DNA from 2 places in the Nocardia arseniciresistens genome. Region 2 is predicted to be linked to the other one. Evidence: predicted binding sites of a transcription regulator. Region 2 holds the regulator's gene; the other holds the start of a gene.
The links. Region 2 encodes HspR, which represses chaperone genes until heat shock. Its sites were predicted from a motif close to ANNTGAGTNNNNNNNACTCANNT; they were not measured.
Positions count from the first base shown of each region.

Region 1 (14,811 bases), on a different contig from region 2:
GGCGATGACGGTCCGACGCCATCAGGTCGGCGACCGTCTCGATGCCGAGCTCGGCCATCCTGGCGGCGATCCGACTTCCGATGCCCCACAGGGCATTTGTCGGTCGATGCGCCATCACCTCGGTCCAGTTCGCCGCGGTGAGCCGGAAGACGCCCCCCGCCGCGCCCTCGCCTTCGGCCGGTTCCGCCGACGATTTTCCGGTGGATTTGGCGAAGCCGGTGGCGAGTTTGGCGGTCAGCTTGTTGTCACCGATTCCGACGCAACAGGTGAGATCCAGTTCGGCTATGGCACTGCGGATCTCGCGTGCGAGGTGCTCGGGGTCATCGGTGTCGGCGGCGAGAAACGCCTCGTCCCAGCCCCACACCTCGACCCGCCCAGGAAATGTCCGCAGCAGCGACATCACCTCGTCGGAGGCCTCTTCATAGGTGGCCATATCCAGCGGCAGGAAGACCCCTTCCGGACATTTCCGTTGCGCGCTGCGCAGCGCCATCCCGGCACGGATGCCGAACGCGCGAGCCGGGTAGGACGCGCAGGTCACCACCTTGCGTGGTTCGGTCGGGTCGCCGTTGCCGCCGACGATGACCGGCAGACCACGCAGCTCCGGGCGGCGACGGAACTCCACCGCCGCTTGGAACTGATCGAGATCGACGTGCAACAGCCATCTGGCCATATGTCCGTCATACCGCACCGCACCGACAACCAGCCGGTATTCCGCCCAGACCATTGCGCGGCTCGGAAAACAGAACTGAATTCGGCCCGGCCACCCTGGGTGCGCGAGAGCGACAGCAATCGCGAATTCATGGCGAATGTGGCCCGCTGATGGCGGACCAACCCGAAGCCAAGGGCCGTGCACGTTCAGCGTGCACGGCCCCTTCGATCTATCAGGCGGAAGCCGCGAAGGCCATGCCTCCCAGCGCTGGCTCGGCGACCGGTTCGATGGCGTAGGCCAGGATCTCGGCCACGTCGGCGACGGGGCGGACATCCAGGGCGGCAAGCACATCCGCCGGAACGTCGTCCAGATCCGGCTCGTTGCGTGCCGGAATGAACACCGTCTTCAATCCGGCGCGCTGCGCGGCGAGCAGTTTCTGCTTCACGCCGCCGATCGGCAGCACCCGGCCGTTCAGCGTGACCTCACCGGTCATGCCGACATCCGCGCGGACCTGCCGGTCCAGCGCCAGCGACACCAATGCGGTGACCATCGTGACGCCCGCGGAAGGACCGTCCTTCGGCACCGCGCCCGCGGGGAAGTGCACGTGGATATTCCGATCGAGCACCGACGGTTCGATGCCGATCTCTTCCAGGTGCGAGCGCACGTAGGTGAGGGCGATCTGCGCCGACTCCTTCATGACGTCGCCGAGCTGACCGGTCAGGGTGAGTGACCGCTCGCCCTCCGCGCCATTGGCCTCGATGTAGAGGACGTCGCCGCCGAGACCGGTTACCGCGAGGCCGGTCGCGACGCCGGGCACCGCGGTGCGTTCCACCGAGTCGGGGGTGAAGCGCGGGCGGCCGAGGTACTCCTTCAGATCACCCAAGTCGATCGTCAGTTCATCCTGAGCGGACCCCGCGCCGTCGGGCCGCACCAGTGCGTCGTAACCGAGTTCGGCGCCATAACCCAGATCGGTCGGCACCGATTCGCCCGCATCCGAGTCCTTTGCCACCTCGGCAAGTCGAGTCGCCGCCTTGCGCAATGCCTTGGCGACCAGCCGTTCCATCTGCCGCACACCGGCTTCCCTGGTGTAGTTCGCGGCGATCTCACGCAGTGCCGCATCGGTGATGGTCACCTCGTCGGTGGTCAGCGCGTTGCGTTCCAGCTGCCGTGGCACCAGGAAGTCGCGGGCGATGCCGACCTTGTCGTCCTCGGTGTAGCCGTCGACGGTGATCAGCTCCATCCGGTCCAGCAGCGGGCCGGGGATGGTCTCCATGACGTTGGCCGTCGCGATGAACAGCACGTCGGACAGGTCGAGATCCAGATCGAGGTAGTGGTCGCGGAAGGTGTGGTTCTGCGCCGGATCGAGCACCTCGAGCAGCGCGGCCGCCGGATCGCCACGGAAGTCGGAGCCGACCTTGTCGATCTCGTCCAGCAGGACGACGGGATTCATCGATCCCGCCTCCTTCATCGCACGGACGATGCGGCCGGGCAGCGCGCCGACGTAGGTGCGCCGGTGGCCACGGATCTCGGCCTCGTCGCGCACGCCGCCGAGGGCGACGCGAACGAACTTGCGGCCCATGGCACGTGCCACGGACTCACCGAGCGAGGTCTTGCCGACACCGGGCGGGCCGACCAGTGCGAGGACCGCACCGGAGCCGCGTCCACCGACGACCTCCAGGCCACGCGAGGCCCGCCGCGAACGCACGGCCAGGTACTCGACCATGCGATCCTTCACCTCGTCCAGGCCGTGGTGATCGGCGTCCAGCACCGCGCGAGCGGCCGAAACGTCGGTGCTGTCGGTGGTTTTCACCGTCCATGGCAGCTCGAGCACGGTGTCGAGCCAGGTCCGGATCCAGCCGGTTTCCGGGCTCTGATCGCTGGCCCGCTCCAGCCTGCCGACCTCGCGCAGCGCCTCCGCGCGCACGTCGTCGGGCAGATCGGCCTGCTCGACCCTGGTCCGGTAGTCGTCCGCGCCATCGGGCTCGTCCTCGCCGAGTTCCTTGCGAATAGCGTTGAGCTGCTGGCGCAGCAGGAACTCGCGCTGACTCTTCTCCAGACCCTCGCGCACGTCGTCACTGATCTTCTCGGTGACCTCGGCCTCTGCGATGTGGTCCTTGGTCCACTCGATCAGCGTGGTAAGACGCGCTGCGACATCGGGGGTTTCGAGCAGTTCACGCTTCTGGTCGTTGCTCAGGTACGGAGCGTAGCCCGCGGTGTCGGCGATGGCCGACGGCTCGGCGAGCTGATTGACCGCGTCGATGATCTGCCACGCCTCGCGACGCTGTAGTACCGAGACGACCAGCTTCTTGTATTCGGCGGCGAGCTCTTTGGTGCGCCCATCGGCGGCAGGGGTGTCGACCGGCTCCGCCTCGACCCACAGCGCCGCGCCGGGCCCGGTCACTCCGTGGCCGATCTTCGCGCGCCGTTCGGCCTTCAGTACCGCGGCCGGAGCACCGCCGCGCATCCGTCCCACCTGTTCGATGGTGGCGACGACGCCGTAGGAGGCATAGCCCTCGGTCAGTCGCGGCGCGAGCAGCACCGCTTCGGTCTTCGCCGCCCGCGCGGCGTCGATGGCGGCCTGTGCCGATTCGTCCAGTTCGATGGGCACGACCATGCCCGGCAGCACGATCGGGTCGGTCAGGAACAGGACCGGCAGGTTCTGTGGTGTAGTCACGTGTTCGACCCTTCCAAAAGTTGAGCGATGCTCAGTCAACCCCGCCAGTTCTACGTTTGTTCCTGCCTGCCCCCGACGTTCGCTCCTGGCGAATTGCGGGTTCTCATGCACAACCACTGACCGGCCCGGTTCGACCTGATGGTGAATACGCCCGCCCCGACGAAATCGCCGGGACCGGAGGCCCGAACGGGCAGCAGGAACCGCACGAGCCGGGCCCGGACACCTCCGGCAGACTGCGACCGGTGATCATCCAGCCTGCCAGCCGGTGACATCTATATAGGCCGTGAGCCTCGGCCCCACCGCCGTCGACTTTGCGTTCGTCCCGAAACCGCTGGTGCACAACGCGTCTCATAACCAAGGTTCGAGACGGGAACCTGGGCGAAGCGATACGGGTAAGTGCGCAACCGAAACCCTCTGTGCGTGACATACCCCACAATGGCCGCACGCCAACAGCAGCGAAAACAACTGGTGTCATCCGTCGTCCGGCAGCGTGTTAACGGAACGATCGCGCTCGGCGATTTACCTATTGATCGGCAATTTGTCGGCACACGGCTATGGAGGCTTCGGATGCTTGTCAATTTTCTGAATCGGTTGCTCGATACCGTGGGCGACGAGGGGCATCCGCCTGCTGAGGCGACGGGTTTGAAGACCGTTGCAGATGACGACAAGATGGACGCGCTCCGAAGGGACGTGGAGCACCAAAGGTATGTACTGACCAGGTTGCTCCTCATGAAATAGGGAAGCCCAGCTGGCACTGTCGGTATTGCGCGCAGCACTGTCCCGTTGCGCGGAGCAAATGCGGTTCTCAGCAACCGATGTCGAAATAGCATCGCGGCGAGAACGTATCTAAAACTCTGAGCTAGTTATCTGAATCGCCCCGACTTTCCGGGCCATTCGACGCGCGTTTCGAATATTCGCGGTCGAGTTGTTCGAGCATTCTGCTCCAAAAGATGAATAAGCGGTCTATCCATGCCGGATCGGCGCGTAGGCGTCGACGAGGTCGGCCTCCTCCGCGGTGTCGAATGCGGCGAGGTCGATCTCGAAACACGGCCGTACCTCAGCCAACAGTCGAAGGACTCCGGGCAGAGTCGCGCGGCATCAACCGAACTCGACGGACTCACCGGGCGGCCGCCGAGTTGCAACCTGGCGGCTACTTGGGCGCGACTACTAGGTACTCCAAATCCGAAGACACTGCGGACCGCCGTTCGTGAGGACCTCTGGGCCGCCCTGACTCTGTGCCACGGATCTACCGAATCGGCGACCAGGTGCGCCATATCCAGATACCGGTCGACGCCGGGATCAGACCCGCGTTGACACCCCGGCGGAGCCAATGAGAATGTTGGGGCCTTGCTATGTCACTACCCGGTCAGCGCTAGGGGGACCCCGCGATGTCAGTGATCGCCTCCGGTGTATTCATCGACTGGGAAAATCTCACAGGGCAGTCCAAGTTCACCGTCGATCTGATTACCTTTCCCATTTTCAGCGCATTGGCAGGCTGGCTCACAAACTGGACCGGCGTCCTGATGTTGTTCTGGCCGATCATTTTTCGCGGTATCCGGATCCCGGGCCTGCACGTGTTGTATCCGTACTTCCCGCGCCGGGTCCAGGTGCTTCCGACGTTCTCGGGAGACGGGCGCAGGCTCGGATTTCAGGGGTTCATTCCGGCGCGCGCGGAAAAAATGGCCAGTATCTGTGTCGACAAGGCGTTGATGCGGATCGGCAGCCCGAAGGATTTCATCCATGAACTGGATTTGGACGGAATCGCCGACTACATCGCGATACTCGCGAGCAAACAGGTGCAACCGCTGGTCGACGAGCTGATGACCCGGGAGAACCCGGAGCTGTGGCGCAATATGCCGCGCGCGATGAGACAGCTCGTCTACCAGCGGGTGGACCGCGAACTGCCGGCGCTGTGCAGGCGTTCGTTCGAATCGCTCGGCGACAATGTCGATCAGCTCATCGATATCAAGAGTTTTGTCATTCGGTACTTACAGGAAAATCCCACCATCCTGAAGGACCTGACCACCACCATCGCCGCACCCGAGCTGAAGTTCATGGTCAGGGTCGGCCTGCTCGGCGGGCCATTCGGCCTGCTGCTCGCGCTGTATCTGCACGCGCACGAACACATTCCGGTGCTCGGCTGGGTGCCCGGCTGGGTGATCGTGTTGCTCGCGGGCGCCGCGATCGGTGTCATCGTCAATGTCATCGCGGTGAAGATGGTGTTCGAGCCCGGCGATCCGCAACCGCGCTACAAGTACCTGTGGCGGCAGGCGCTGCTGGCCAAGCGACAGCCGCAGGCGGCCACCGACCTCGCACACATCCTGGCCTACCAGGTGCTGACGCTGCCGAACCTGTCAAAGGAACTGCTAGAGGGCCCCAACGGCGACAAGACCCGTCAACTGCTCGAGCGGTTGATCGCCGACGAGATCCATCGCCAACTCGGCCCGACCACCTCGCTGGTGCGTGCGGCCTTCGGACGCCGCCAGTTCGACAACCTCAAGGTCGGCGCGGTCGGCGCCGCGGTGGGCCTCGCGCCGAGCCTGGTCGAGGACGAGCAGTTCACACTCGAGCAGGCGAAGAAGATCGACGAATTCGCCGCGCGCAAACTCCAGACCCTCACACCGGGTGAGTTCATGGAGATGTTCTACGCCTCGGTCGAGCAGGACGCCTGGCTGCTCTACCTGCACGGCGCACTGCTCGGCCTGGTCGTCGGCGCCACCCACATGCTCCTTTTCGGCTGGTAGGACCAAATACAAGCACGCGTGCTTGCATTTTTCGGAACCCGCTGCGATGCTGAGGCGCAAAGGTGCACAGAGCGGTGTGCCCGCGACCGCAAGGAAACAGATGGCTGACCTCGACGCGCTGCTCGGTGACTTCGTCGCGGAATGCGCGGACCTGGAAAACATGGTCGCGCCGCTGACGCCGGAAGCCTGGTCCACGCCCACACCCGCGGCGGGCTGGGACATCTCCCATCAGATCGGCCATCTGACCTGGACCGATGAGATAGCCATCGTCGCAGCCACCGATGCGGCCGGATTCGCCGAGCTGCTGGTCGAGGCCGCACCGAAGGCGCTGACCTTCGTCGACGAGGCGGCCGACGCGGCAGCGAGCACGCCCGCGCCGGAGCTGCTCGACCGCTGGCGCCGTGGCCGCATCGCCCTCATCGACGCCTTGCGCGCGGTTCCCGTCGGCACCAAGCTTCCGTGGTTCGGCCCACCGATGAGCGCGGCGTCCATGATCAGCGCGAGGATCATGGAGACCTGGGCACACGGACAGGATGTGGCCGACGCTCTCGGCCTCACCAGGCCACCGACCTCCCGGTTGCGCACCGTCGCCCACCTGGGCGTGCGCACCAGAAACTTCGCCTACTCGGTGCACGGCAAGACCGCACCGACCGAGGAATTCCTGGTCGAGCTCAGTGCACCCGATGGGACACTCTGGTCATGGGGGCCAGCCGACGCCACACAGCGCGTCACCGGCCCTGCCCTCGACTTCTGCCTGTTGGCGACGCAGCGACGCCATCGCGACGATCTGGCGCTCGAGACGATCGGCGCGGACGCCGCGGAGTGGCTGAGCATCGTGCAGGCTTTTGCCGGAGGTACCGGAGAAGGCAGAGCAGCGGGCCAGTTCGCCTGACCCGCTGCCCATGCCAACCACCCGGACCAAAAGATTCGGGGAGCGGGCGAGCGCCACACTTGGGTGCGCCGTACGTGTCGACGGCCGGACGCCGTTGGCCGGAGGTGTCCCGATTGGCAGTCGAGAATGGCGCTCGCCAGCTATCTGGGTTTACCCGCCCGTTGGCTGGAGGAAACATGGATGACGCAAAAAATATGCGTGGATCCGCCCGCTGATGACGCCTTTCGCACAGCATTGTGATGCTGCTCTCACCGATGCGGCAGCCCCACAGGCAACACCGTAACCTTGATAAGCGTATGGCTTTCAACGATGCGGGCCGCGCGCTGCAAGGGGAGCAGGGGCGGAGGGAAGGAAAAGCATCGTGACTTCACACAAGCCTGCCCAGATCATCAGACATGCCGCGATCGTGCTCGCGGGCACGGCCAGTCTCAGTCTCACCGTTGTCGCCGGTGCTTACATCGTGAACCAGATGGCCGACACCCATCGCACCGGTAGCGAACTCTCGTCACCACCCACCTCAACCGTTCAGGACACGACCGCCGACACCGGCCCCACCGTGTCCGAGACGCTGCTGAGCAGCGGCAGCCGCGATCTCCCCGCACTTCTCGTGCCCCCGGCCGCCGATACCCCTGCCGCGTCCTCGAATATCGCTGAACCGCATGCCGATCCGGCCGTCCACACGGCGGGGCTGGCAGGAAAACTCAGACTCGGAACCACTTATGTCGGTGCGCAACTGGCGTCGATCCGTGCCGACACCATCGCGTTCACCGTCGACACCAACGCATTGACCGGACTGTCGGATTTCCTGCTGTCCGCGCCGATCCAGGAACAGCGCGGCGTCGATGTCGACCCGGCGGCAACCACCCGGTTGCGCACCGAATTCGACACTCACGGCCAAGTCACTGTGACGTTTTCCGACCCGGGCCTCGGGCAACACGCACTGCACCTGAACCGGTACCCCGCGCCGGCCAAGGAGTCCGTGCCGCTGGAGTCCGTGCCCGCGATGACGGCCGATACCGCGGTACCCGAAACCGCAGTGGCACCGATGAACTCGGCACCACGCCCCAGCCTGAAGACAGCGCCGAGCACCATCGACGTGTGACCGGAGGCGCACACCCGGGCTGGCAGCTCACGGCGACAACTGATTTCGTATGCACATGGGTAACTCATCGGGCGGAACAGACTTTTGCGTGGTCGGTGGGGGGATCGTCGGCGTGGCGACGGCGCATCGGATTCTCGAACGCCATCCGGGGGCGAGCCTGGTACTCGTCGAGAAGGCCGCCGCGCTCGCCACACATCAGACCGGGCACAACAGCGGCGTCATCCACTCCGGCATCTACTACCCGCCCGACAGCCTGAAAGCCACGCTGTGCAGGCGAGGCGCGCAGTGGACAAAGGATTTCGCCGCGGCGCACGACATTCCGTTCGACGTGTGCGGAAAACTGCTTGTCGCGACCGACGCCGCCGAGTACGAGCGGATGCTCGCGCTGCACGAACGGTCGGTCGCCAATGGCGTCGATGTCGAACTGATCGACGCGGCCGAACTGACCCGCCGCGAACCGCATGTGACGGGAGTCGGCGCACTGTTCGTGCCGAGTACCGGCATCGTCGACTACACCCGCATCACCACGGCCATGGCCGAAGAGATCCGCGCGGCGGGCGGCCGGATCGTGCTCGGCGCCGAGATCGACGCGATCACCGAGACCGATGACGCGGTGACCGCCTCGGGTCCGTCGGGTTCCTGGACCGCACGCACGCTGGTGGTATGCGCTGGGCTGCAGGCCGATCGGATGGCCGCGCTCGCGGGTCTGCGCACCGACTTCCGCATCGTGCCGTTCCGCGGCGAGTACTACCAATTACCGCCGGAGCGCGCCGAACTTGTTCGGACGCTGATCTATCCGATCCCCGATCCGAATCTGCCATTTCTCGGGGTGCACCTGAGCCCCACCATCGACGGACAACTGACCGTGGGTCCCAACGCGGTGCTCGGCCTGGCCAGGGAGGGCTACCGCAAGGGCAGCATCGATGCGCGCGACGCGCGGGAGGTGCTCGGCTTCCCCGGCGTCCATCGGGTCGCTCGCGCGCATCTGCGGACCGGGGCGCGAGAATTGCGCAACTCGCTGTTCAAGCGCGGCTACCTGGCCGAATGCCGACGTTACTGTCCCGAGCTGACGGTGGCGGACCTGCGGCCACGCGAGGCGGGTATCCGGGCGCAGGCGGTACTGCGCGACGGCACCCTGGTGCACGACTTCATGATCGAGCGCACGCCACGGTCGATCCATGTGCTCAATGCGCCGTCACCGGCGGCGACCTCGGCCATGCCGATCGCCGAGTATCTGGTCGGCCAACTCTGATCGGACGCCGCCGCGAACCCGGGCGACCGGCCGGTCGCGATCCGGACCAACCAATTCCCCGGCAACCGCTCCAATAAAGAGGAGAGCTGTAGTACTTTTAGCGACAGCCGTGGAGCAGGGAGGGCCTATGGGCCACATCAAGTACGCGAGTGACGTCGGAGCGCCCATCGAAGTGGCCTTCACCTACACCGACAACCACTTGTTCGTACCGGACTGGATGTTCGCTGTGGCCGGCTTCGAGCCGACGGGCGAGATCGACCACGGCCTCGGCGCGCTGTACACGACCAAAGCCCGCGTTCCATTGTGGCGTCCGACCGTGGTCTGCGAGATCACCGAGTACCGGCGCAATGTGGTGATCGGCTACACGCTGCGCGGACGATTGTCGGGAACATTGACGCTGCGGTTCGATCCACTCGGCTATGGACGGTCGGTGCTCACCTCCGAGGCGGAGTACGCTCCACCGAGCGGCCTCCTCGGCCGCCTGTGCCTCGGTCTGGTCAACTCCGCCGTGAAATCGGCGCTGCGACGAACCGAGTCGCAGTTGCGAAGGGAGATAGAGGAATTCCACGGTACCGATCTTGTCGGTCGGATTGCGTAGGGTGCCAGCCATGATCATCGTGAGCACCGACGGATCCTGCCTCCGCAACCCCGGTGGCGCCATCGGCTGGGCGTGGGTCAATCATCAGGGCTCCTCACGAAACGGGGGAGCGGCTTCAGGGACCAATCAGGTCGCGGAGCTACGCGCGGTGCTGGAGGCGATACTCGCGCATCCCGGCGAAGAACCCCTGTTCATCGAGAGCGATTCGCTGTACGCGATCAAGTGCGCCTCGGAGTGGATCTCGGGCTGGCGGGTCAACGGCTGGCGCACCTCCACCGGAGGCGCGGTGAAGAATGTCGAGCTCATCAAGCAGATCGACAGAGCCATCGCGACCCGGCCGGGACCGGTCCGATTCCGTTGGGTCCGTGGGCATGTCGGCAACTACTACAACGAGCAGGCCGACAAGCTGGCGGGCGAAGCGGCAAGACAGGCCGCGGTGTCGGCCGCGGGCAGCGAAGTGGCCGCCGCGGAACTGCCGACGGTGCCCGAGCTGGCTACGGTGGTCGAATTGACGACGAGCGCCGAGGTCACCGAGCCCGCACATGAAAAGACTGCCGGGCCGCGGTCCGCGGGGAAGCCGGTCGCTCCGGCGGCGCCTCAGACATTAACCCTGTTCTGAGTCCGTCGGCGCGAACGGAGCGCAGGACCGCCCGAAAGACCTCCGGCGGTGGTGGCTCATCCCACCGCCGGAGGCGCTTCGGCTACGTCAGTTGTTCCCGAGCTGCTTGAGGATCGGCAGGTCGAACTTATTGACCAGCCACTTGTCGCCGTCCTTCTCCAGACCGGCAACCACGACCAGTTCGACCCGGCTCGGCGGCTTGCCCGCCGCGGCGATATTGACGTTGGTGGTGGTCTGGCCGATCACCACGAGCACGGTGGCCTTGTCCTTGTCACCGGACTGGAAGCCGCACTGCATGTCGTAAGTGGACGACTTGGCCTTGGCATCGACGACAACACCCTTGAGGTCCTGGCCGAGCTTGCCGAAGGTGTCCTTCCACTCGCCGGTCGAGGCGGCGTCTACCTTCTTCAGATAATCGTCGATGGTGTCCGGATCGTAGGTGGAGATGACCCGACCGTATTCGCAGGCGGCCGCGGTAGCGTCGGCCTGTGCATCGAGCTTGTCGCCGCGGTCGCTGGCCTGGCGATAGAACACGACGACCGCGGTCACCGCCGCAACCAGCAGGATGCCTGCCACGAACGCCGCGACAATCGGGACGACACCGAAGCCGCTCTTGGCGGCGGCGGCCGGCTTATCCCGCTCCGGCTTATCCTGCTTCGGGGTCTCGACGGCCTGCTTCTCGTCAGCTTGCTTCTCGTCGGCGACAGCGTCTTCGTCCGCGGCAACAGCCGCGGTATCCGACTTCCCGAGCCCGACCGTTTTGTCGTCGGCTACCGGGCTGTTCTCGGCGGCGGTGTCAGCGGCAGTGGTGTCCTCGACCCCGGTGTCCTTCTTCGATTCGGGGTTGTCGGTTCCAGCATCATCGTTGGACATCGATACAATCCTGCACTTTCCCAGCACGCTCAGACGCGCCGATTTGCCTGTCAGCCCGCATGCGGCGAACCGTTCGCACTCTGCGGGCGAGTATCCCCGGCCGGCGAACTCACCGCACCGGCGGGAGGGTCACTTCATTCGGATCCACACCCGGAGGTATCTGGGCGCCATTGTCGGGAACGTTCGGTCGCGGCGCATTCGCCGAACCACGAATCTGCAGCCCCGGCGGTGGGTTCTCGCAGTAGTTCCACTTGGGCAGCGAACCATCCTGGATGACCTCGTTGCGCAGCGGCGTGTGCTTGTACTGGCAGATCGGCCGGACCCAGATGTCGGCGATGGTGAAGAACTCGCCGTCGTGGGCGGGCACACCCGCCGCCGACAGTCCGACCTTCAACGAGGGGAACAGTGCCTGTAGCGCCGGGATGCGCAACTGCGCGGCCTTGGTCATCGCGGCGAAGTTGGCGGCCAGACTCGTGATCGGATCCGCGGTCTTGTCCAGCACGGCGCCGAGGGAGGACAGCTGGCCGGGCGCCTGTTCGAGGATCGTCTGCAATTCGGCGTTGGCATTGTTGAACTGATTGAACAGCGCGCCCGAATTGTGGGTCAGCGTTGCCAGATCGGGTTGCGCGTTCGAGGTGGTGTCAGCGATGGTGCGCAGATTGGTGATCAGATTCTGGGTCTGCGGCAACAGCGAATCGAAACCGGCCATCGCAAGGCTGATCCCATTCACCATGCCGCGCAACTGATCCGGGCCACCGCTGAGGGCGGTGTCGAGCTCGGTGAGGATGGCCCCGAACTTCGTCGGGTCGATCTGCGCGATCAGCGCGCTCGAGTTATCGAGCACCGACCAGATCGGGGTCGGTGTCTTGATCTTCTCCGGATCGAACTTGATGACCGAGCCGTCGCGGAGGTAGGGCCCCTGCTCACTGCCGGGCCGGAAGTCGACGTATTGCTCGCCCGCACCCGACAGCGCCTGCACCGCGATCGCGGTATCGACCGGAATCTTGTATTTCGAGTCGATCTGGGCCTTGGCGGCGATGGACTGGCCGCGGTCGGTGAGCTCGATCGAGCTCACCTTGCCGATCCGGTAGCCGCGCAGCGTCACATCGTTGCCCGGCTGTAGACCACCGGACCGGTCCAGATTCACCGTGACGGTGTAGTTGGACTTCAGCGGGTTCACCCGCATGACGCTCACCAGCAGATACGTGGCGCCGATAAGGAACACCAGCACCAGGCCGATGCTCGACAACAGCAGCTTGCGCCCGAACAGGTTCTTCAGCCAGGTCACTTGTATGCCCCTGTCACTCGGGCTTGGATCAACTGCAGGACGGTGATGAGGCTGCCCGCGAGATCCCCCACGTCACGAAGATCATGGATCTTGCCGTGCGCCGGGTCGCTCAGCACGCTGAGGTCGAGGTTCGTCGCGGTCGCGTAAACGGCGAGGCTGTTGCCACGGAACGACGCGTCGACACCGGGCTTCATCTCGTGCAACGCGTCGAGCGCCGGTCCGAAGTTCTGCTCGGTCCTGGCCAGTGCGTCCATCAACTGGTGCACGTTGTCGAGCAAACTGCCGAGTTGACCGCTCGAGCTATTGGCGTAATCGCCGAGCGCCGCACTGGTTGTCGAAAGCTTGGTCAGCAAGTCGCCGATGGCGCGGTTGTTCTCCGCGACGGCGCCGATCATCTGCGGCAGCGTGTCGGCGACCTGACCGAGTTCCGAGCGCTTGGTCTCGATGGTCGTCGCAAGCGCGCTGAATTGGTTCAGCACGTTGTCGACCCTGGTGGTGTTGTCGTTCAAACTGCCCACGACGCCGGTCATCTCGGTGATCAGGTGTGCCACTTGATCACCGCGACCACCGACGATGGAATCCAACTCCGAGGTCAGCTTGCTCAGCGCCGCGACGCCGCCGCCGTTGAACAGCATGGAGACCGAGATGAGCAGTTCTTCGACCGTCGCGCCCGCCGAAGTCTTGTCGAGGCCCAGGGTGTCGCCCTGTTTCAGGATCTGGGTGCCCGTATCCGTCTTGGGCTTGGACACCGAAACGAAGACATCACCGAGCGGCGTGGCCTGACGCAGCTCAGCGGTGCTGCCGATCGGCAATTCGATGTCCTTGCTGATGGTCAGATCGACGATGGCCTCGAAGTTCTTGGTCCTGATGTTGGAGACCACTCCGACATCGGAACCACCGATCTTCACCTTGGCCTGGTCGGGCAGGTTCAGCGCATTCTCGAAAATCGCTTGCACGGTGTAGGTTTCGCCGCTCGCGCCCGGCTTCGGCAGCGGCAGCTTCTCCACGGTGAATCCGCAACCGGAGGTCACGGCGACACCGGTCGCCACCGCCAGCGCGATCAGCGAGCGGCTTGCGTTCTTCGTCAGCCGGTTGGTCATTTGGTCATCCCCAGCAGCGCCGCCGTAATTCCCAGGTCGGGTCCGAGGTCCTCGAGCTTCCCGGTCCGGCACCCGTCCGACCTCATCTGAATCCGTTCACAGAACGCACTCAAAAGCTCGCCGTTGAGGAAGGTCTGAATGTTTCCGTGCAGTCGGATGAATCCCATTTCCCTGTTCACCGACCGATCGAGGTTCTGCATGAGCAGCGGGGCGAGATCGACGACCTCGGTGACACCGCGCGCATGGGCGCGCAACTGGTCGGTCACGTTGGTCAATCCGACGAGCGAGCTCGACAACTGGTCCTGATACTGCGCGAACACCGAGCTCGTGTTGCCGAGGAAGTCGTTGAGCTGCTGCAGCGTCGCATCGAGGCCGGGGGCTTGATCCGCGAGCAGCCCCGTCATCTGGGTCATCCGGTTACTGAAATCGCGGACGGACTGGTCATTTTCGGCAAGCATCGTGGTCAGCTCGTTCAGCTTGACGATGATGTTGGAGACCGCGTCCTTGTTGTCGACACCGACCTTCAGTGCGCCGGAGAGCGCATTGAGGGTGTCGCGCATCTTTTCGCCCTGGCCGTTCACCATCGGGTAGAGCACCCGGCCCGAGAGCGGGCCGATGCCCTCGCTGCCGGGTTCCGGCTTCAGCGCGGCGGCGAACTGATCGATGGTCTTGATCATCGTATCCAGCTCGACCGGCGTTCTCGTGCGCCCCTTCGGCAGGTGCGCGCCGTCGGACATGGCGGCGCCCTGGGTGTACACCGGAGTCAGCTCGATGTGCCGATCAGTCACGATGGACGGCGAAATAATCGCGGCCATCGCGTCTTTCGGAATCTTCACATCGGAGTCGATCGAAAGGTGGACCTCGACGAAGGTGCCCTTCGGAATGATCTTGTCGACCTTGCCGACTTCCAACCCGAGCACCGTCACCGGATTGCCCTCGTACATGCCCGCGATGTTCTCGAAGTCCGCGGTGATGTGCATCTGGTTACCCAATGCGTTGTTCACCGAACTCGGCAGGATC
Region 1 covers NZ_JBKORD010000015.1:104,286-119,096, reverse strand. Annotated here, with positions in the region: gene ACLMAJ_RS26545 (DNA polymerase IV) at 1-670, opposite strand, end outside; gene lon (endopeptidase La) at 882-3,263, opposite strand; gene ACLMAJ_RS26535 (hypothetical protein) at 3,744-4,061, shown strand; gene ACLMAJ_RS26530 (DUF445 domain-containing protein) at 4,712-6,067, shown strand; gene ACLMAJ_RS26525 (TIGR03084 family metal-binding protein) at 6,168-6,959, shown strand; gene ACLMAJ_RS26520 (hypothetical protein) at 7,321-8,061, shown strand; gene lhgO (L-2-hydroxyglutarate oxidase) at 8,117-9,313, shown strand; gene ACLMAJ_RS26510 (SRPBCC family protein) at 9,441-9,911, shown strand; gene ACLMAJ_RS26505 (ribonuclease H family protein) at 9,922-10,530, shown strand; gene ACLMAJ_RS26500 (hypothetical protein) at 10,618-11,403, opposite strand; gene ACLMAJ_RS26495 (MlaD family protein) at 11,513-12,682, opposite strand; gene ACLMAJ_RS26490 (MlaD family protein) at 12,688-13,791, opposite strand; gene ACLMAJ_RS26485 (MCE family protein) at 13,788-14,811, opposite strand, start outside.
Region 1: lon (endopeptidase La) is a predicted target of HspR. The motif match lies at 3,342-3,364, and genes of this name have one in related genera.

Region 2 (14,811 bases):
GGTGGATGGACGGGGCAGTCCGGTGCGGCGGCGATCTCCGCGGTGAACAATTACGCCGAGAAGTCTGAAAACCTGCCCAGCGCAACGGCATTGGTGAGCTACAAACTGCTCGAACTGCAAACCGGGCTGGAGCAAACTCAAGCCTTGATGCCGCAGGCAACGCAACGTCCGGACCTCCAGGGCAAGACGCTGCCGCAAGAAGGCGTGATGAAGAGCGGCGATTTCACCGAGGAGGAGGCCACTCAAGAAGCACGTAGGGTGCTGCGCACCGTCTTCGGTCAAGTAGTGAACCAGACCGACCATGGTGTGCCCGTGTTGCCCGCCGCACCGCCCATCGTCGATCCGCCGCAACCGCCCGTCGCACCGTCCGGCGGCAACTCTCCCGGTGTGCAGGAGTCGACGGGTTCCGGTGAAGGAGGAGCGGGCGAAAGCCCCTCTGGCACTGAAGAACCGGGTTCCGACGAGTCGGGCAGTGGCTCCGAAAAGCCGAGTGCAACCGATCCGGCCGCTACGACACCCCAGTCGGTCGACCCGGCCGGCGCTACTCAGCAACTCGGATCGCCTGCGAATACGCCCGGTACCCCCGCGAATACACCCGGCACATCGGCGAACATGCCGAGCGGTACCGGTACTCCGAGCCCGATCACCCCGGGCATTCCGCCACGCGCCACCGGCACACCGAGCGCATCGGGAACACCGAGCGCACCCGGATTGCCGAGCTCGCCCGGAAAGCCAACCAGCCCAGGCACTCCCAATACTCCCGCGCCGGGGCGTAGCGTTCCCGGCGTGCCCCAACAACCCGGCGCTAACCCGCTCGTCGCGTCCTCGGGCGCGGGCACCCAGGCGCGGGGCAGCGCGGGTTCCTCCGGTATGGCTCCGGGCGCGGCAGGCAAGGGCAAGGATGACGAGCGCGAAACCTCCGGCACCAAGGACTACCTGATCAACAAACAGAATGGGGAAGAGGTCACCGGCCTGGATTCGCTGCCGAAATCGGTGCCGCCGGTCATCGGTGGGGACCATGGCTGATTGGCGTTTCACCGGCCAAGAGTTCGAGATTCTCTGGGCCGCCTACGGTCGCGACCGACTGCCCTATCCGCTCCAATTCCGGCCGGCGGAAATGGATTTCAGTGCGCTGAAACGCCAGCGAGAGGCCGCGGTCGACGCGCTGCTCGGCAAGTACGCCGTCGATCTGGAACGAGCACTGGACATTCTGCTGGAACCGGATACCAGGATCGAGTCGAAGGGTTTCGACAATCGAAATCCCTTGACCATCTATCGATTTCACGGTGCGGTACGCGGCAGGGCGGGTGCCACCCTGGTCCAGTTGTCGGGCTCGGCCTTCGACACCGGCGGCGAGGTGATCGTAAGCTACTGTCCCGCAAGGAAAGTCCCCGAACGGGCGGTTGCCGCTCTACCGAAAATGCGTGCCGGAACCCGAGAACCACTAGAGGTGCGGCGCGAAACGCTCGCCGCCGACCGTGACCGACCGGTCCGCGCACCCTACGAAGTCAGCATCACCGAACAACTCGATCGCCATTTCAAACGCCCCCGCCTCGCCATCGGCGAAATCACCGTCTTCTCCGGCCCGGCCGTCGACGCCCGTCAAAGTTTCGGCCGCGGCTTCTGGTGGATGGACTACGAGGACGGCCGCTACTACGTGAAAACCGGCGACCCCATTATCGCCAAACCCCTTGCCGCCCAAGCCATGGCCGCCGAGGTCCACCGCCTCACCACCCTCACCCAGCGTTATTACCGCGAAGACTTGGAACACGATGAATACCTGCGCCAGCGCCGTTAGGTGAGGTCGGATGATCACCGGATGGACGCTTCTCGCACGAATTGCAGTGTTGTGACGCCACTTTCGGTGCAGTAGCAGGCAGGCGCGCGAGCGCATCCTCGAGGACTTCGAGACCTCCGACTTCGCGCCGACGACCCAACGCCCCGCGCGGCATCGTCGCGAACCATGGCGGCAACAGTGGCCTGCCATGAAAGCGCGTACTCGCCGCGCATCGCCGGAGGATCGGCTCTGACTGTGCTGCGTACCCCCGTAGCCCCAGCTCCGATCGCGCGAACTCCCCATACCAAGCCACCTCCCATGGAGTGACCTGGCTCACGTGCTGTCACAACAATCGATACCCCGGTGTCTTGAGGCCAACATCCAGAAATAAAGGAGAACCTCGTGAACCTCGCACTGTGGATCGTCACCGGACTGCTAGCCGTAGTCGCTCTGGCCGGCGGCATCACCAAAACGTTCGTGCCCAAGAAAAAGCTGGCCGAGGCCAACGGCGGGGAATGGACCGCAGACGTCAGCGTCGGTTTCGTCAAGACGCTCGGAGTTCTCGAACTCCTTGCCGCAGTTGGCCTGATCCTGCCTGCCGTGCTCGACATCGCCCCGGTGATGGTGCCGGTGACGGCCGTTTGCTGGATCTTGCTCATGGTCGGTGCGATGACCACCCATTTCCGCCATGGCGAATTCAAGTTGGTGGTGCTGAACCTGGCCTATCTCGCCATGGCCGTCTTCGTGGCCGTGGGGCGATTCGGCCCCGAGTCCTTCTCCTCCTGACCGATGACCACGAAGGTCCCGACGGTGCCCGCACCTGTCGAGTGACCTGGCTCACCCGCTGTCACAACGATCGATGACGCGGTGTCTTAAGACCGACCACCTTGAAACGAAGGAGAACACCATGACTGTGAACACCGAAGTTGTCGTCATCGGCGGCGGATACGCCGGTGTCATGGCGGCCAATCGCCTCACACAGCGCGAGGACGTGACAGTGACCCTGATCAACCCGCGCTCGACCTTCGTCGAGCGGATCCGCCTGCACCAATTGGTCGGCGGGTCCGATGACGCGGTCGTCGACTACCGCGACGTCCTGGCCGAGCGGATCCGGCTGGTGGTCGACACCGTGACACAGATCAACGCGTCCGAGCGCAGCCTGACATTGGCGACAGGCGGCACGGTCGGCTACGACTATCTGGTGTACGCGGTGGGCAGTGGCACCGCCGACCCGCAGGTGCCAGGAGCGGCCGAGTTCGCCTACCCGATCGCCAGCCTGGAAGAGGCGAAGCGGCTGCGGCCGGTCCTCGACGCCGCTCCCGCCACGGCCGTGGTGACTGTTGTCGGAGCCGGACCTGCCGGTATCGAAACCGCCGCCGAACTGGCGGAGCAGGGCCGCACCGTGACCCTGGTTTGTGGCGAGGTCCTCGGCCCGTACCTGCACCCTCGGGGTCGACGCGCGGTTGCCAAGCGGTTGGCCGAACTCGGGGTGACCGTGCTCGATGGCCCCGAGGCGAAGGTGACGGCGGTGACACCAGATACGGTCCAGCTCAGTGGCGGCCACCAGTTGCGCAGCACGGTGACGATATGGACCGCCGGATTCGGCGTGCCCGACCTGGCCGTCCGCAGCGGGCTGCGCACCGACGCCTTGGGCCGCCTGCTCACCGACGAGACGTTGACCAGCGTGGACGACGTGCGCGTTGTCGCGGCAGGTGATTCGGTGGCACCGTCGGACCTGCCGTTCCGGATGGGCTGCCAGGCCGCGGTTCAGCTCGGCCCGCAGGCCGCCGAGACAGTGCTCAGCCGGATCGCGGGTGCGCAGCCCGCGCCCGTCAGCGTGGGGTTCGCCGGGCAGTGCATCAGCCTCGGTCGTCGCGGCGGAGTCTTCCAGTTCTCCGCCAAGAACGACACCGCGAACAAGTTCTACCTCGGCGGCCGTCCGGGCGCGAAGCTCAAGGAGTTCGTGTGCAAGAGCACCGTCTGGCAGCTGGGGTACGAGGCGCGCAAGCCCGGTGTGCGCACGTGGTGGTCCAAGGATGCCAAGCGTCAGCAGCTGCTGGCGGCCAAGCGCGGCGACGCACTGGCCACTGCTGAACAGGCAGTCTGAGCACGCATCCGTGGCCGATTCGGCTCAGTATCAACGGTTCTGGACCGCATGTCGTGTAGCGGCCTCCGCAATGCGGGCACCGCCGCACGACATGCGGTCCATTCATCAACCGATCGTCGGTGGCTCGGGTGTCACAACCTGGTGCCGGATGGTGTCCTACTCTCGATCGCACCGAACAGGTAGGTCGGATCGAACGCCTACCGCCGAAAAAGGACATCGCTGTGGACGCACGCATAGAGGCCGACCAGGGTCGGCCGCGAAGGAACGGGGTCGAGCTATGAGCGACCACGCCACCACCCCGGCGACCGAGTCTTTCGTCGCCCACCGCAATCTGCTCTTCACCGTCGCCTACGAGATGCTCGGATCGGCGGCCGACGCCGAGGACGTCCTCCAGGAAACCTGGCTGCGATGGGTGAAGGTCGACCTGGAAGAGGTGCTCGACCAGCGCGCCTACCTGGTCCGGATCACGACCCGGCAGTCGCTCAACCGGCTGCGCACCATGAAGCGCCGCAAAGAGTCCTACGTCGGCCCCTGGCTGCCCGAGCCGCTGCTCACCGCCCCGGACGTGGCCGAGGACGTCGAGCTCGCCGAGAGTATGTCGATGGCGCTGATGCTCGTCCTCGAGACGTTGTCGCCGACCGAGCGCGCCGTCTTCGTACTGCGCGAGGTCTTCGATCTCGGCTACGACGAGATCGCGGCCGCCGTCGACAAGACCCCCGCCGCCGTCCGCCAGATCGCGCACCGCGCCCGCCAGCATGTCGATGCCCGCCGCCCACGCTCGGTGGTCTCCCTGAGCGACACCCGGGCTGCGCTGGAGTCCTTCCAGAGCGCGCTCGAAACCGGGAACCTACAGGGCCTGCTCGACGTGCTCGCACCGGAAGTCGTCCTGATGGGCGACGGCGGCGGAATCAAGCATGCCTCGCGGCGGCCGATCACCGGCGCCGACAAGGTCAGCCGCCTCCTCATCGCAGGCACCGGCAAGGTCGACGCCGCGATCACCATTGAACTCACTGTCGTCAACGGCAACCCGGCACTGCTCCTACGCCTGGACGGCGAGATCGACGGCATCATGGCGGCGCGTGTCGAAGACGCACGCATCACCGGCCTCTACTACGTCCGCAACCCGGAGAAGCTGACCCGCGTCGAATCCGAGACCTCGCTCACCTTGCGATGAATACCGATTCGCGTTGGTCACAACTGGCGAACATTTCTGGCTGACGACGACGCGGCTGGCGAGAATGGCGGGCGGCGGTCCTCGGGTCGGGTTCGGGAATAGATCGCCGAGGGCCTCTGTTGAGCCGTTCGATAGTTGTTGAGTGCGTTCGGCTCAAGTTTGAGTTGACTCCCGGTCACAATCGGGTGCAAGATTGAGCCGACCGCGCTCAGCGTAGGGACTGCTTGCAGGTTCCTCGAAAAGGTCAGCGTAGGGATTGCTTGCAGGTCCCTCGAAAAGATCAGCGTAGGGATTGCTTGCCGGGCGACGTTCGCCCAGCACCGAACACAAATAGTTACGTCAACTAGGAGGAAAACCATGGCTCGTGCGGTCGGAATCGACCTCGGGACCACGAACTCGGTCGTCGCCGTTCTCGAAGGCGGAGAGCCGGTCGTCGTCGCCAACTCGGAAGGATCGCGCACCACCCCGTCGGTCGTCGCCTTCGCGAAGAACGGCGAGGTACTGGTCGGCCAGCCTGCGAAGAACCAGGCCGTCACCAACGTCGACCGCACCATCCGCTCGGTGAAGCGCCACATCGGCACCGACTGGAATGTGGAGATCGACGGCAAGAAGTACACGCCGCAGGAAATCAGCGCGCGCACGCTGATGAAGCTCAAGCGCGATGCCGAGGCGTACCTGGGTGAGGAGATCACCGACGCGGTGATCACCGTTCCCGCGTACTTCGAGGACGCGCAGCGTCAGGCAACCAAGGAAGCCGGCCAGATCGCCGGCCTCAACGTGCTGCGCATCGTCAACGAGCCCACCGCCGCCGCGCTCGCGTACGGCCTGGACAAGGGCGACAAAGAACAGACCATCCTGGTCTTCGACCTCGGTGGCGGCACCTTCGACGTCTCGTTGCTGGAAATCGGCGAGGGCGTAGTCGAGGTCCGCGCGACCTCCGGCGACAACCACCTCGGTGGTGACGACTGGGACGAGCGCGTCGTGTCCTGGCTGGTCGACAAGTTCAAGGCCAGTGCGGGCATCGACCTGACCAAGGACAAGATGGCGCTGCAGCGGCTGCGTGAGGCCGCGGAGAAGGCCAAGATCGAGCTGAGCTCCTCGCAGAGCACCTCGATCAACCTGCCGTACATCACCGTCGACGCGGACAAGAACCCGCTGTTCCTCGACGAGCAGCTGACCCGCGCCGAGTTCCAGAAGATCACCGCGGACCTGCTGGACCGCACCCGTGCGCCGTTCCAGTCCGTGATCAAGGACGCGGGCATCAACGTCGCCGATATCGACCACGTCGTGCTCGTCGGTGGCTCCACCCGTATGCCCGCCGTTTCGGAGCTGGTCAAGGAACTGACCGGTGGGCGTGAGCCCAACAAGGGCGTCAACCCGGACGAGGTCGTCGCCGTCGGCGCCGCCTTGCAGGCCGGTGTGCTCAAGGGTGAGGTCAAGGACGTCCTGCTGCTCGATGTCACCCCGCTGTCGCTGGGTATCGAGACCAAGGGTGGCGTGATGACCAAGCTCATCGAGCGCAACACCACCATCCCGACCAAGCGCTCGGAGACCTTCACCACCGCTGATGACAATCAGCCCTCGGTGCAGATCCAGGTGTTCCAGGGTGAGCGCGAGATCGCCTCGCACAACAAGCTGCTCGGCTCCTTCGAGCTGACCGGCCTGCCGCCCGCCCCGCGTGGCGTGCCGCAGATCGAGGTCACCTTCGACATCGATGCCAACGGCATCGTGCACGTGACCGCGAAGGACAAGGGCACCGGCAAGGAAAACAAGATCAAGATCCAGGACGGCTCCGGCCTGTCCAAGGAAGAGATCGACCGGATGGTCAAGGACGCCGAGGCGCACGCCGCCGAGGACAAGGCCCGCCGCGAGGAGGCCGAGACCCGCAACCAGGCCGAGTCTCTGGTGCACCAGACCGAGAAGTTCATCAAGGACAACGAGGACAAGGTCCCCGACGACATCAAGTCCAAGGTCGAAGAGGCCATCGCCGAGGCGAACACGGCGCTCGCCGGCACCGATATCGCCGCGGTGAAGGAGGCCGTCGAGAAGCTGGCGACCGAGTCGCAGGCGCTTGGCCAGGCCATCTACGAGGCGTCGGCGGCGGAGTCCGCGACCAACGGCAATGGCAATGGACCCTCCAACTCGGCCGCCGACGACGAGGTCGTGGATGCCGAGGTCGTGGACGAGCCGGTCGACACGGAGAAGAAGTGACACAGGGAAATTCGGACGAGCGCAATTCGGAACAGGACCCCTCCGGTTTGGTAAACAACATCGTCGATCCGGAGACCGGCGAGATTCGGGATCCGGCCGCGGCAACCGCGGCCGGGCCCGACTCGGGCAACGGTGTCGAGGCCGCGCTCGGATCTGATGAGGGGGCCGCGGTCATGGCCGACGCCATCAGCAACGAGCTGGCCGAGCGCACCGCCGACCTACAGCGTTTGACCGCGGAATACGCCAACTACCGGCGTCGGGTCGAGCGCGACCGCAAGGCGACCATCGATGCGGCCAAGGCCGCGGTGGTCACCGAATTGCTCGGCGTGCTCGACGATCTCGACCGCGCACGCGCGCACGGCGATCTCGATACCGGACCGCTCAAGGCGGTCGCGGACAAGCTGGCCGACGCGCTGCGCAAGCAGGGACTGGAGGAATTCGGTTCGGAGGGTGAGCCTTTCGATCCGACCCTGCACGAGGCCGTACAGCACGAGGGATCCGGACACGACCCGGTGATCGGTGTGATCATGCGCAAGGGTTACCGCTTCGGCGAGCGGGTGCTTCGGCACGCGATGGTCGGGGTAACCGACGGTGTGTCCGATCTACCGGTGAACGAAGCATCGAATGCTGGTTCTGATGCCGGCACAACCAAACAATAAGGCCGCGGCGCGGGCGACGGCCCCGGAGGCGGTAGCGCAGCGTGACCACGGAGGGCCCCGGGAGCGCCGCAAGACGAGCACTGCGAGAGGAGGAGATGCCCGGTGAGTCAACGGGAGTGGATCGAGAAGGACTTCTACAAGGAGCTGGGCGTTTCCTCCAGCGCCTCTCAAGACGAGATCAAGAAGGCGTATCGCAAGCTCGCTCGTGACCTGCATCCGGATGCCAATCCCGGTGACACCAAGGCCGAGGAGCGGTTCAAGACCGTCAGCGAGGCGCATGCCGTGCTGTCGGATACCGCCAAGCGCAAGGAGTACGACGAAACGCGAAAGCTTTTCGCCGGCGGCGGCGCGTATGGCAGGGGCGGCGGGTTCACCCCCGGCGCGGGCCCGGGCGGTGGCTTCTCCCAGGACTTCAACATCGGCGACATCTTCGGCCAGGCCAATGCGGGCGACGGTGGCCTCGGTGATCTCCTCGGTGGGCTGTTCAACCGGGGCGGCACTCGGACAACGGGCCGCCCGCGTCGTGGCGCCGATGTGGAAACCGAGACGACTCTCGGCTTCCGCGAGGCCGCGCAGGGTGTCACCGTTCCGCTGCGGATGACGAGTCCGTCACCGTGTACGACGTGTCACGGCAGCGGGGCCAAGCCGGGCACAAGTCCCCGAGTGTGCCCTATCTGCAATGGAAACGGCGTCATCAGCCGCAACCAGGGTGCGTTCGGATTCAGTGAACCGTGCGACGAGTGCCGTGGCACCGGCTCGATCATCGACGACCCGTGCGTCGACTGCCATGGCAGCGGCATCCAGAACCGGACCCGCACCATCACGGTGCGGATCCCGCCGGGAGTCAGTGACGGACAGAAGATTCGGCTGGCCGGGCAGGGCGAGGCGGGGCTGCGTGGTGCGCCTTCGGGCGACCTGTTCGTCACCGTGCATGTCAGCCAGGACAAGGTCTTCGGCCGCAATGGCGACGACCTGACCCTGGTACTTCCGGTCAGTTACAGCGAATTGGTGTTGGGCACAACGGTTTCGGTGCCAACGCTGGAAGGTCGCGTCGGGGTCAAGGTGCCGCCGGGCACCGCGGACGGCCGCATCCTGCGGGTGCGTGGTCGTGGCGTTCCGAAGCGCGGTGCCGCGGGCGGAGCCGGTGACCTGCTTGTCACCGTCAAGGTCGCGGTGCCACAGAAGCTGGATGACGATGCCTCCGAGGCGCTGCGGCGTTACGCGGAGGCGGAGAAGTCCAGCGGATTCGATCCACGTGCGGGATGGGCAGGTGCGTGATGTCCGGTGATCCGAAGAACGCGTCGGGTGGGCCCAATAACCAGGGGCGCACCGAGGCTCAGGTCTTCATGATCTCGGTGGCGGCACAATTGGCGGGCATGCACGCGCAGACACTGCGCACTTATGACCGGCTGGGATTGGTGACGCCACAACGGACTTCGGGTGGCGGCAGACGCTATTCGGCCAGGGACGTCGAGCTGCTTCGCGAGGTGCAGCGGCTGTCTCAGGACGAGGGCGTGAATCTGGCCGGCATCAAGCGCATCATCGAACTCACCAACCAGGTGGCGCAGTTGCGGCAGCACGTCGCCGAGTTGGCATCCGAGGTGGAGCGGCTGCGTGCGGGCTATCGCCCGGATCTTTCGCCGCCGCAACGCAGTACCGCATTGGTGGTGTGGCAGCCCCGGCATCGGCGCTGACACCTGCTGGCAACCATCGGGCCCCGATGTTTCGGTTCATCACGAGTGAGCCGAAGCTCGGGGCCCGATGTCGTTGAGTCACAAGGGTAGCCGGAGGTATGCCGGACCTTTCGATATGCGTGGACGGCTGCCGCGCGACTGATCACCGAATTGTCCTGCGGTTTCGGGCCGATCGCCGAGGCGCCGGGTGCGAAAAGGTAGCTGGAGCGAGGTAACCGGCAACATTTCGGAGTTGCCACGTGATCGCTCGGACGGCTGTATCGGAATGGGCCTTGCAAAACGTGTCGTGCAAATTCGGTAAGTTTGTGACTGATTTCACCCAATCAATCGATCCTGCAGTTGGTTTCTGCGGCGTTTCGCGTTTCGCATCCTCGTTTTGGGGGAATAGATCGCGTGATGTTCAGACGGAGGATTCCGTTGCTGGCAAACCTCACCTACACTCGATGACGACGGCTGCTGTCGAGTGTCCCGCAGCATCTCACTCGCCGGCTCGGTTTGTGTACGAGTGCGAAATGGGGTTGTGACACAGATGGATTCGCGGACTGTCGCTTTGATCAGAACGACGTTCAAGGCGGTTGCTGCGGAAGAAGGGGGGCCTGCCAGACTGGCCAGTTCGTTTTACGCGATCCTGTTCACCGACTATCCGCAAGCCCGCGATTTCTTCCCGGCGGCAATGGATGCTCAGCGTGACCGATTGGTCAAAGCTATTTCCTACGCACTCGACCGGCTCGAGGAGCCGAACAAGCTGCTCCCCTTTCTGGCCCAGCTCGGCCGCGATCACCGCAAATACGGTGTGCAGCCTGAGCATTACGTCGCGGTGGCCACCTCGCTGAAGACCGCAATGCGGATCTTCGCGGGCAGCGAGATGTGGACCGATGAGGTAGAGCGGGCCTGGAGCGAAGGCCTGACCATCATCGGCGAAGCCATGATCGGCGCGGCGGAAAAGGAGGTCACACCCGCCACGTGGACCGGGACGGTGGTCGAGCGCCGTGACCTGCTGCGCAACCTGACCGTGGTGCGGCTGCAATTGGATCAGCCGATGCAGTTCGCCGCTGGCCAGTACATCAGCGTGCAGATTCCATCCCGGCCGCGGATGTGGCGCTACCTGTCGCCCGCGGTGCCCGCGAATACCAACGGGGAGATCGAATTCCACATCCGTAGCGTGCTCGGCGGTTGGGTCAGCCCGGCCATGGTGGGCCAGACGATCGTCGGTGACCAGTGGCTACTCGGTTCGCCATTGGGCGGGCTCGGCATCCCGCGCAACACCAAACGCAAAATGTTGATGGTCGGCTGTGGCACCGGCAATGCCCCACTGCGCGCCCAACTCATGGCTATGGCACAGCGGCGAGTCAATCCACGAGTGCACCTGTTCGTCGGGGGTCACCATCCCTGCGACCTCTACGATCTGGAGACGCTCAGCGCCCTGGCCGTGGCCAATAAGTGGCTCACCGTGACACCGGTGACCGAGAGTGACGAAAACCCCTGGTGGTACCTGGAATCCGGCGAAACGGAACGCAACTGGGACGGCCTCGAGGCGCGGGTGACCGGGCAGATCGGCAAGGTCGTCGCCAGTTACGGGTCATGGACCGACCGCGACGTGCAGATCGTCGGGTCGCCATCCATGGTGCAGACGACCAAGTTCCGCCTGATGGCCGCGGGCACTCAGGCCAAGAACATCCGCCACGACCCGTTGTTCTGACGGGCCTCCGCTGCTGCGACAGGCTCAGAATCCTTCGAATTGGATTCTTGCCGAGGGTGTTCCAGTCTTGACGAGCCGTTCCACCGTCGCGCGGGTCATCGCCGGAGAGCCGCATACCAAGACCTGATGGTTGGTGAACGCGCCGTGCGAGCCGACCACATCGGCGAGAGTGCCGTAGAGCATCTCCTCGGGCGGAAAGCCGATATCGACGCGGGATTGTTCGTACCACTCGTCGACCCAGCCGGGATCGTCCGGGGTTTCCACCACCGGAACGACAGTGAGCCATGGTAATTCGCGTGTCAGCAGGAAGAGCATGTCCGAGGCGTAAAGGTCGCGTGGGGAACCGCCGCCGATGAACAGATAGGTGGGTGGGGGGTCTTCGTGCCTGGCCAGGTCGAGGATCTGGGCCCGTAGCGGGGCGAGGCCGGTGCCGCCCGCGATCATCACCACCTCGTCGCCGTCCGGGTCGACAGCGAAAGTGCCTGCGGGGGCGCGCAGTTGCCATTCGTCGCCCGGCGCGGTGTCGGCGACGATGGAGCCGCTGCACCAGCCGCCGGGGATGGACCGCACATGGAACTCCAGTTTGCCGTCCAGCGAAGGCGGCAATGCGGGGGAGAACCTGCGTCGCATGCCCGGCTGCTGCGGAACCCGCACCTCGACGGACTGGCCCGCGGTGAACGGCACGAATTCACCGATCAGTCGGATCACCGCGAGGTCGTGGCGCAACCGATGGTGTCCGACGACGGTCGCTCGCCATTCGGGTGCGTTGTCATTGGGCATGGTGCGGTTATCGGGCGTGCGGTTATCGGGCGCAGCGCCGTTGCCGTGCAAGTCCCCCAACGGAGCCTCCTCATTCACACAGGGTCGGAGCTGATGTTCTGCTCCGGGGTGCCCACCGCGATCAGCGCGCGGCGGGTGTCGGCGATCATCCGCGCCGATCCGGCGATCTGGATCTGCCGGTCCGCCCACGCACCAAAGCTGGCGACCACAGCACCGAGATTACCGATCAGCGTGCGGTGCATGCCGTAGGGCGGATCCGCGGGCGGATGCGGGTACCAGTACGGGTTGGTCTTCTGTTCGCAGACCGGGACGATCGTCAGCCACGGATTGCTCTGCGAGAGCTGCCACATGTTCTCCACGTCGTACAGGTCGCAGGGGTAGCGGCCGCCGATGAAGAAGTGCACGCGCGGGTTGATCCCGCGCTGGCCCATTTCGATGAGCTGCGCGCGCAGCGGTGCGATGCCGGTGCCGGCGCCGATCAGCAGCACATCGCGACCGGCGTCGCGGTCGACGTGCAGTCCGCCGAGCGGGCTCGCGACCAACCACTTCTCGCCGACCCTTGTTTCGTTGACGATCGCGGGGCTCACCCAGCCGCCGCGAATCTTGCGGATGTGGAATTCGATCTCGCCGTAGGGATTTGCCGGAATCGCGGGCGAGAGGTAGCGCCACATCTTCGGTCGCTGCGGCACCACGATCGGCACGTACTGCCCGGCCTGGTACGGGATCGGGCTGTCGGTCTGCAACCGCACGATCGCCAAGTCCTCGAGCACCCGGCGATGGCCGACGACCGTCGCCTCCCAGAACGGGCGCGACTTGTCGGAATTGGCGCCGATGGCCATGGACGCGGAGATCAGGATGGTGATGTCGCGCCAGCCCTCCTCGAGCGCTCGATTCCAGCCGCCGTTGTTGTAGTTGTATGCGCGAAATGCGGCAAGAAGTGCGCGGCCCGCGGCATCGTAATGTCCGGGCAGTACGCCGTACTTGCGATGGTCGCGAGCCAGCTGCTCGAGAAACTTCTGCGCCCGCCCCCAGTCCTCCAGGTGGTCGAGCACGTACTGGATGGCCGTGACCAGCCGTTTCGCCTGCATATCCATCGCAGGCGGAAACAGCTCGCGTAATTGAGGGTTTTCCGCAAAGAGGTGACCATAAAACGCACTGATCAACCGCTCGGTTCCGCTCGGTGACTCGATCACCGAACGGAAGTTGGCGCGGACCAGCGCAGCCGAACGCGCATCCACGACGTGGAGCTTCCTTTCCCTCTGATTGCTACCGAGGACATACCCGTAACCGGCGGTCCTCCGCCGTCAAGTATCCCCGAAAATCCCGTGGTCGTGTTGGTATGGTCCATCACGGCTCGGCCTACGGTAATGGGTGGGCAAACGCCGAGCACCTCGGGCCTGTCGCACGGGTTGTAGCAGAGGAATGCCCGCCTATATCGCCAGCACGGTTTTGCCGCGTGCGCCGGCTGCGCCGATGACCGACGCCGCCTCGGCCAGCGGTACCGTCACGGCGATCGGCACCACCACATCGCCCTCGGCCACCCGTCGCAGCAGTCGGCTCAATTCCGGTGCGCCGCCTGAGGATTCGATATTGCCGCCCTTGATGCCGCGCACTCGTAGCGCTGCCTCGTCCGCGGCACCGATGGTGGAATAGACGGTGCCGCCGTCGCGGACGAGCCCGGTCAGTTCGGCGAGCGTCTCGGGCGGGCTCACCACGTCGAACAGCACGTCGACGCCGTCGGGATGGGCGGCAGCGACCTGCGCGCCGACCGGGCCCCTGGTGTAGTCCACGGTTTCGGCCGCACCGAGGCGGGTCATCTGATCGGCGGCGTCGCCGCGCGCGGTCGCGATGACGTGTGCGCCGGCCATGTTCGCCAGTTGCACAAGGAACGAGCCGACGCCGCCGGTGGCGCCGATCACCAGCACCGTCTGGCCCGGTTCGATCTTGGTGGCGTCCACCATGTCCTGCGCGGTGACGCCCGCGGTCGGTAGCGCCGCGGCAGCGCCGGTCGGCACGCCGTCCGGGATCCGCGCTAGCGCGCCGGTCTCCGGCAGCACGGCGTATTCGGCGAAGCTGCCGTGGCCCGCGGGGGAGGTGAGGAATTTGCCGACAACGCGATCGCCGACCGCGAAGCGGCTTGTGCCCGGCCCGACAGCGGACACGATGCCCGCGCCGTCGACCCCGAGGATCATCGGAAAGTCGTGCGGCATCTTCCCGTCCAGGAATCCGGTGGCCATCCGTTGGTCGAACGGATTGACCCCGGCCGCCTCCAACTGCACGCGAACCATGCCCGCGCCGGTTTCGGGTACCGGCACGTCGGCCAACTCGGGCGTGGCTCCGAAATTCCGTACGACAATCGCGCGCATCCGTTCGCTCCTTGATATTGGGGAGAAGAGTGACGCAGGTATTGGGGACAAGTGACGCAGGTATCGGGGACAAGTAACGCATCGAACGGCGATGGCCGTCGTAGGTGTATCCATACACCACCGACGTCGTGATTCATCGCATTCACCGATGTCGCGGCGTAGCGTTTGTCCGGATGTAGGGTTATAGAGTTGAGCGGAACAGACTCAACCTTTCCGACGTTGAACGGTTGGGTACGGCATCGGGCCGCACGACATACCGCGCCGGCAGGCTGCGGGGCAGGCGGTGCCGTGGAAATCGACAAGTAGGAAAGGTGACCGTGGACTCGTTCAATCCCACCACCAAG
Region 2 covers NZ_JBKORD010000004.1:191,585-206,395, forward strand. Annotated here, with positions in the region: gene ACLMAJ_RS08640 (hypothetical protein) at 1-1,026, shown strand, start outside; gene ACLMAJ_RS08645 (ESX secretion-associated protein EspG) at 1,019-1,798, shown strand; gene ACLMAJ_RS08650 (DoxX family protein) at 2,180-2,563, shown strand; gene ACLMAJ_RS08655 (NAD(P)/FAD-dependent oxidoreductase) at 2,685-3,884, shown strand; gene ACLMAJ_RS08660 (RNA polymerase sigma-70 factor) at 4,162-5,058, shown strand; gene dnaK (molecular chaperone DnaK) at 5,416-7,269, shown strand; gene grpE (nucleotide exchange factor GrpE) at 7,266-7,928, shown strand; gene dnaJ (molecular chaperone DnaJ) at 8,031-9,206, shown strand; gene ACLMAJ_RS08680 (heat shock protein transcriptional repressor HspR) at 9,206-9,622, shown strand; gene ACLMAJ_RS08685 (globin domain-containing protein) at 10,152-11,321, shown strand; gene ACLMAJ_RS08690 (FAD-binding oxidoreductase) at 11,346-12,101, opposite strand; gene ACLMAJ_RS08695 (globin domain-containing protein) at 12,176-13,339, opposite strand; gene ACLMAJ_RS08700 (NADP-dependent oxidoreductase) at 13,532-14,467, opposite strand; gene clpB (ATP-dependent chaperone ClpB) at 14,785-14,811, shown strand, end outside.